DNA from 2 places in the Streptomyces sp. NPDC007917 genome. Region 2 is predicted to be linked to the other one. Evidence: riboswitches for the same ligand, from Rfam matches in the RefSeq annotation. Region 2 holds a riboswitch; the other holds the start of a gene.
The links. Region 2 has a riboswitch for cyclic di-AMP ahead of ACFZDL_RS31670 (M23 family metallopeptidase). Riboswitches for the same ligand answer to the same signal wherever they lie in the genome.
Positions count from the first base shown of each region.

Region 1: it holds a riboswitch for cyclic di-AMP, as region 2 does, so the genes downstream of both, ACFZDL_RS34340 (transglycosylase family protein) here and ACFZDL_RS31670 (M23 family metallopeptidase) in region 2, are expected to answer to the same signal.

Region 1 covers NZ_JBIBKK010000023.1:36,532-39,820, forward strand. Annotated here, with positions in the region: gene ACFZDL_RS34330 (cytochrome P450) at 1-83, shown strand, start outside; gene ACFZDL_RS34335 (transglycosylase family protein) at 315-1,256, shown strand; cyclic di-AMP (ydaO/yuaA leader) riboswitch at 1,518-1,688, shown strand; gene ACFZDL_RS34340 (transglycosylase family protein) at 1,690-2,376, shown strand; gene eno (phosphopyruvate hydratase) at 2,580-3,289, shown strand, end outside.
Region 2 covers NZ_JBIBKK010000019.1:141,516-144,804, forward strand. Annotated here, with positions in the region: gene ACFZDL_RS31665 (PP2C family protein-serine/threonine phosphatase) at 1-997, shown strand, start outside; cyclic di-AMP (ydaO/yuaA leader) riboswitch at 1,211-1,387, shown strand; gene ACFZDL_RS31670 (M23 family metallopeptidase) at 1,399-2,547, shown strand; gene ACFZDL_RS31675 (aldo/keto reductase) at 2,719-3,289, shown strand, end outside.

The DNA.
Region 1 (3,289 bases), on a different contig from region 2:
AGCCGCAGGAGATCCGCCGGCGCGGCGGCCTGATCATGCGCGGGCTGCGCGAACTGCCCGTGACCTGGGGTCCGGTCAACTAGTGCGGTGCCCCGTCCGGTGGTGAGCAACGTCCTTGGGGCCCCGCATATGTGACAAAACATCAGCGGCGTGACCGCTGCGTGACCTGGGATACATCTGCTTGTGATGATCGGATGGCGTCGCTATGTTCAACCGACGACTCAGCCGCCACACGAGAGGCAGAACGCATGCGCTCCGGGAACGGTCGACACCGCCGCCCCCGTCAGGCTCCGGCAATCGTGGTCGCAGCGGGGGTGACGGGAGCGAGCATCGCCATGCCGCTCTTCGGCGCCGCCGGCGCCCAGGCCGCGGATGCCACCCAGGCCTGGGACCGCGTCGCCGAATGCGAGAGCGGCGGGATGTGGAGTGCCAACGGAGGCAATGGCTTCTACGGCGGTCTGCAGATCACGTTGGACATGTGGCGGAAGTACGGCGGCCAGCAGTACGCCCCGCGCCCCGACCTCGCCAGCCGCTCCCAGCAGATAGCCATCGCCCGGACGATCCTCGCCGACCGCGGCCCGGACGCCTGGCCGAGCTGTGCGCTGGACGCCGGGCTCGCGAGGCTCGGCGACGCGCTGGAGCTGAACCCCGGCGGAAAGGACGCGCCGGAGGCCAAGGGGTCGGAGGAGCCCACGGGCATCGACGACTCCGACGCGGCTGAATCGTCCGACAACTCCAGCCGGGGCGATCGGACGGACAGTTCTGGTGTTTCCGACAGTTCCGGAGAATCCGGTACGTCCGACAAGGCCGGTAAGCCGGATCCCTCCGCGACGCCCGGCGGCACGTCCGGCGAATCCGACGCGTCCCGCGAGAAGGGCGGCTCCGCCCCGGACGAGGACGGCGCGCACTCCGGCCGCGACGCCAAGGGCGAGGACGACTCCTCCGGCGCCCCCAGTGGCCGTCACCGCGGTACGCCCGACGCCCGCGAGCAGGACTCCGCGGGCGCGGCGGACGACGACACCCGGTCCTCGGGGCGCCACGCCTCGCGCGACGGCGCGGAGCGCGCCGAGACGCCCCTCCAGCCCCTCGGGCGCGCGGACTACACCGTGCGCGACGGTGACAACCTGTCAGACATCGCGGACGACGAGAAGGTGGACGGAGGGTGGCCCGAGCTCTATGAGGCCAATGAAACCCTCATCGGAGCCGACCCGGACCTCATTCACCCTGGTCAGCGTCTCGATCTCAGTGCGAGGTAGCGGCAGTTCGGGGTGAAATGCCCGATCTGGCGGCGGTGAGACATACATCTCGTCACATCGCCCGGCGTGCGTCGGCTGTCCGATCTTTCCGTACCCGGCCTCACCTGCGTAGATGTGGGACGGCTGGGTGTGGATACGGCCTCATTCGCTGGGATGTCGGTGTTTGAACCTCGTCGGAAGGTGTGTTTAACGTCTTTCCGCTCGCCACCGCGGGCACCGTCGATCGTCACGCCGAGTCCTGCCGGCGGTCGGGGGGAACCAGACGCGTTTGCGCCGAAGGCAGGAGCGGGGGAACCAAGGTAGGCGCCGTAGCGGCCCGGAGACGGGCGCGTTCGGCTCGGGGTGAAGCCAGGGTGCGGTCAGCCGCACCCGGCCGGGCAACTCACAGCCCGAACCCGACAGCTCACCTCGTAGGCGTCGGTGAGGAACGAACATGCGTAACGACAAGGGTAAGCACCGCCGTCCCTCCAAGGTCACCCGCATCGCCGCGCTCGCCGGCGTCGCCGGTGCGGCCGTCGCCGCACCGCTCCTGGGGGCCACTTCCGCCTCGGCCGCGACCACCGCCCAGTGGGACGCGGTCGCCCAGTGCGAGTCCGGCGGCAACTGGTCGATCAACACCGGCAACGGCTTCTACGGCGGCCTGCAGTTCACCAACTCCACCTGGGCCGCGTACGGCGGCACGGCCTTCGCGGCCCGCGCCGACCTGGCCACCAAGGACCAGCAGATCCAGATAGCCGAGAAGGTCCTGGCCGGGCAGGGCAAGGGCGCCTGGCCGGTGTGCGGCAAGGGGCTGACCACCACCGGCTCCCCGGCCCCCGCCACGTCCACCACCCAGCCCTCGAAGCCGGCCGCCCAGCCGGCTCAGAAGGCCGAGCCCGCGCAGCCCGCGAAGCCGAAGGCGCAGCCCCGCACCGAGGGCGAGCACGCCGGGCGCGGGCAGGCCCGCCACGCGATCAAGAAGGGCGACGGCGAGTACAAGGTCAAGGCCGGCGACACCCTCTCCAAGATCGCCGAGGCGCGCCACGTCAAGGGCGGCTGGAAGAAGCTCTTCGAGCTGAACAAGGACATCGTCGAGGACGCCAACCTCATCTACCCGGGCCAGCAGCTCCACCTGTCCTGACCCGCCCCGCCGGGCCTCCCCCCACCCCGGCAGCCGGGCCTTCCCCCCACCCCGGCACCCTCGGCACCGACACCCCCCAAGACTGCCCCGGCAGGGCGCCCCGCCCCCCACGCGAGGCGCGCCCCGCCGGGGCTTCGTCGGGTGGGCCCTCCGGGCCCGTTAGGCTCGTGCTGCAGAGACAGACCCATACGAAGGAGATCCTCGTGCCGTCCATCGACGTCGTCGTAGCTCGCGAGATCCTCGACTCGCGAGGCAACCCCACGGTCGAGGTCGAGGTCGGCCTCGACGACGGCAGCACCGGCCGTGCCGCCGTGCCCTCCGGGGCCTCCACCGGTGCCTTCGAGGCCCTTGAGCTCCGCGACGGCGACAAGAGCCGTTACGGCGGCAAGGGTGTCGAGAAGGCCGTCCTGGCCGTCATCGAGCAGATCGGTCCGGAGCTCGTCGGCTACGACGCCACCGAGCAGCGCCTGATCGACCAGGCGATGTTCGACCTGGACGCCACCCCGGACAAGTCCTCGCTCGGCGCCAACGCCATCCTCGGCGTCTCGCTCGCGGTCGCGCACGCCGCCTCCGAGGCCTCCGACCTCCCGCTCTTCCGGTACCTGGGCGGCCCCAACGCCCACCTGCTGCCGGTCCCGATGATGAACATCCTCAACGGCGGCTCGCACGCCGACTCCAACGTGGACATCCAGGAGTTCATGATCGCGCCGATCGGCGCCGAGTCCTTCTCCGAGGCGCTGCGCTGGGGCACCGAGGTCTACCACACCCTGAAGTCCGTGCTGAAGGAGCGGGGCCTGTCCACCGGCCTCGGTGACGAGGGCGGCTTCGCCCCGAACCTGAACTCCAACCGCGACGCCCTGGACCTGATCGTCGAGGCGATCAAGAAGGCCGGCTACCAGCCGGGCCAGGACAT
Region 2 (3,289 bases):
GGTCGCCGCCCCGCTCCACCCGCTGCGGCTGACCGCCCTCGCCGCGGTCCTCGCCGTCGGCGCCGCATGCCTGTTGGCCGAGTTCCACGGCGTCCAGGACTGGGCCCAGTCGGCCACCGAGATCGCCACCGTCGTGACGGTCGCCCTGCTGGCCCTCCTCATCAACCGTGTCGTCCTCCGTGGCTTCCGGAAGCTGGCGTCGGCGCGCGGTATCGCCGAGGCGGCCCAGCGCGCCGTACTGCCCGTGCCGCCGGCCCGCCTCGCCGGCCTGGACGTCGCGGCCCGCTATGTCGCGGCCGAGCAGGACGCCGCGATCGGCGGCGACCTGTACGCGGTGCAGGACACCCCGCACGGCGTGCGCATGGTCATCGGCGACGTACGGGGCAAGGGGCTGGGGTCGGTCGAGGTGGTCGCGGTCGTCATCGGCGCCTTCCGGGAGGCGGCCGAGCAGGAGGCCACGCTGGAAGGGCTCACCCTGCGGCTGGAGCGGGCGCTGCAGCGCGAACGGGCCCGGCGGGCCGACATCGAGCGCACCGAGGGTTTCATCACGGCGGTGCTGGCCGAGATCCCCCGCGGCGACTCCCTGCTCCGCCTGATCAACCGCGGCCACCCGGCGCCGCTGCTGCTGGACGGGGAGGGCTCGGTGCACCAGGCCGACCCCGAGATGCCGGCGCTGCCGCTGGGGATGGGCGACCTGGGGGCGTGGCCGGACCGGGTGGACGAGCTGCCGTTCGCGGAGGGGGTGACGCTGCTGCTGTTCACCGACGGGGTGAGCGAGGCGCGCGATGCGCGGGGCGCGTTCTACGACCCGGCGGCCCGGCTGCGCGGCCGCCGCTTCTCCGGACCGGTGGAGCTGCTCGACGCGTTGGTGGCGGATGTGGAGCGGCATACGGGCGGCGGGACCGCGGACGACATGGCGCTGCTGGCGCTGCGCCGGGCCTCGGCGACGCCGGGCGCGGATCATGGAGACGCTGACACGCTCCGTAGTGGAGCATGATCCCTCCGGATAACAATTGACGCACGATCAGTTCGAGGGTGTTTCCGTGTGTGCTCGGACGGCCGTCGACTCGCCCTCATGTGTCCCGAGTCGGGCGTTAAGTTCACCTCAAAGGTTGCTCTGATTCCGGGGAACGGCTTGGAATCGGGTCACGCTCTCTATTAACGTTCGATAACGCAGCGCGGTCGTCACAACCGCCGCAAGAGGCGGCACCGTGCGCCGTCGCCGAATCCCGCACGCACAGCAGCACCAGCAGCAGAGCGACAACAGCAACACCAAGGGAACCGGGGAACCACCAACCTTGGGGTGAATCGGGTCGAACCTGGCCCGTAGGAGACCTTCCTGCTCCGAACCCGTCAGCTAACCCGGTAGGCGAGAGGGAAGGAAAGGAGTGCGCCCGCGTGGCGTCCAACAGGTCTGCCCTTGAAGAAGCTCCGTCCCGCACATCCGGCGCCGGAGCGGGGACAGCCACCCGCTACGGCTCCTGGTTCGAACCGGCCGCCGAGGCGAGGGCCGGCCAGGACACCGAGACGTGGGACGAGTGGAATCCCACTGAGGAATCCATAGCCCCGGTGCGCGGCCGGCACCGCGTCGCCAAGCAGCGCGGCGGCACGATGGCGCGCGGCGGCGCCGTCCTCGGCGTCGGCGTGATCGCGGCGGTCGGCGCGGGCGGGATGGCGAGCGCCAAGGACCGCCCCAAGGCCCCCATATCCATGCCGGACCTCGCACACGTCGCCGACAAGGTGGCGGATGCCCTCCCCGACGTGGGGAACCTGCCCGGCATCGGCTCGCTGCTCTCGGACTCCTCGGGCTCCGACTCCGGCTCCGGCACCTCGGCCGCCCCCCTCTCCCAGGCGGGCCTGACCTCCGAGGACGAGGCGAACGGCGCCACCGACGCGGGCGAGGCACTGCGCGCCCGCATCCTGCAGCAGGCCGAGAACCAGCAGAACTCCGCCGACGAGTCGCAGCGCGTTGCCGCGGCCGACGCCGCCGCCGAGAAGGCCGCCGCCGCTGCCAAGAAGGCCGCAGACGCGGAGGCGAAGCGCAAGGCCGAGGCCGAGGCGAAGAAGAAGGCCGCCGAAGCCGAGGCCAAGCGGAAGGCCGAGGAGGCGGCCAGGAAGAAGGCCGAGGCCGAGCGCCTGGCCAAGCTCGCCGCCCAGTACACCCTCCCCGTCGTCTCGTACACCCTGACCGCGTCCTTCGGCCAGGCCGGCGACATGTGGTCGGCCGATCACACGGGCCAGGACTTCGCCGCCCCGACCGGCACCCCGGTCAAGGCGGTGCACGGCGGCACCATCACCTCGGCCGGGTGGGCCGGTTCGTACGGCTACCGCATCGTGCTCAAGCTGAACGACGGCACCGAGATCTGGTACTGCCACCTGTCGTCGATGGTCCGCACGTCGGGCTCGGTGACGACGGGCGAGGTCATCGGCCGCGTCGGCGCCACCGGCAATGTGACCGGCCCGCACCTCCACCTGGAGGTCCGGCCGGGCGGCGGCAGCCCGATCGACCCCATGCCCTGGCTCCGCGACCACGGCCTGAACCCGTGACCGCGCGACCCCGCCCCCCGGCGGCATCGGCCCGATGATCCGCTGACCGGGTCCCCATACCCCGGCGGCCTTGGCGCTCTCTCCCCCCTTGACGCCAGGGCCGCCGGTTTTTTGCCGCCCACTGGCGCGTACGGCGGAATACCCCTCTCTGCCTCAGCGCTGAAACAACGCATGGCTGACACCAAGGACACCAAGCAGAGCCGGCAGACCGACAACCACAGGCAGATCGGTGATCTGTCCGTGTTCCCGCTCTCCCTCGGCGGGAACGTCTTCGGCTGGACGGCGGACGAAGCCCAGTCCTTCGCCGTGCTCGACGCCTACGTGGCGGCGGGCGGCAACTTCATCGACACCGCGGACGTGTACTCCGCATGGGTGCCGGGCAATTCGGGCGGGGAGTCCGAGACCATCCTCGGCAACTGGTTCGCCTCGCGCGGCAACCGCGCCGACATCGTCCTCGCGACCAAGGTGGGCGCCGGCGTCCCGACCCCCCGCGGCCTGTCCGCGGCGGCGATCAAGGCGGGCGTCGACGAGTCGCTGAAGCGTCTGCGCACCGACTACATCGACCTTTACTACACCCACTACGACGACACCTCGGTGCCGGTGGAGGAGATCATCTCCACGCTGGACGGGCTGGTGAAGGCGGGCAAGGTCCGCCAGATCGCGGCCTCCAACATCTCCGCCGAGCGCCTTGAGGCGTCCCTGGACTTCTCGGAGAAGGAGGGCCTGGCCCGCTACGTGGCCC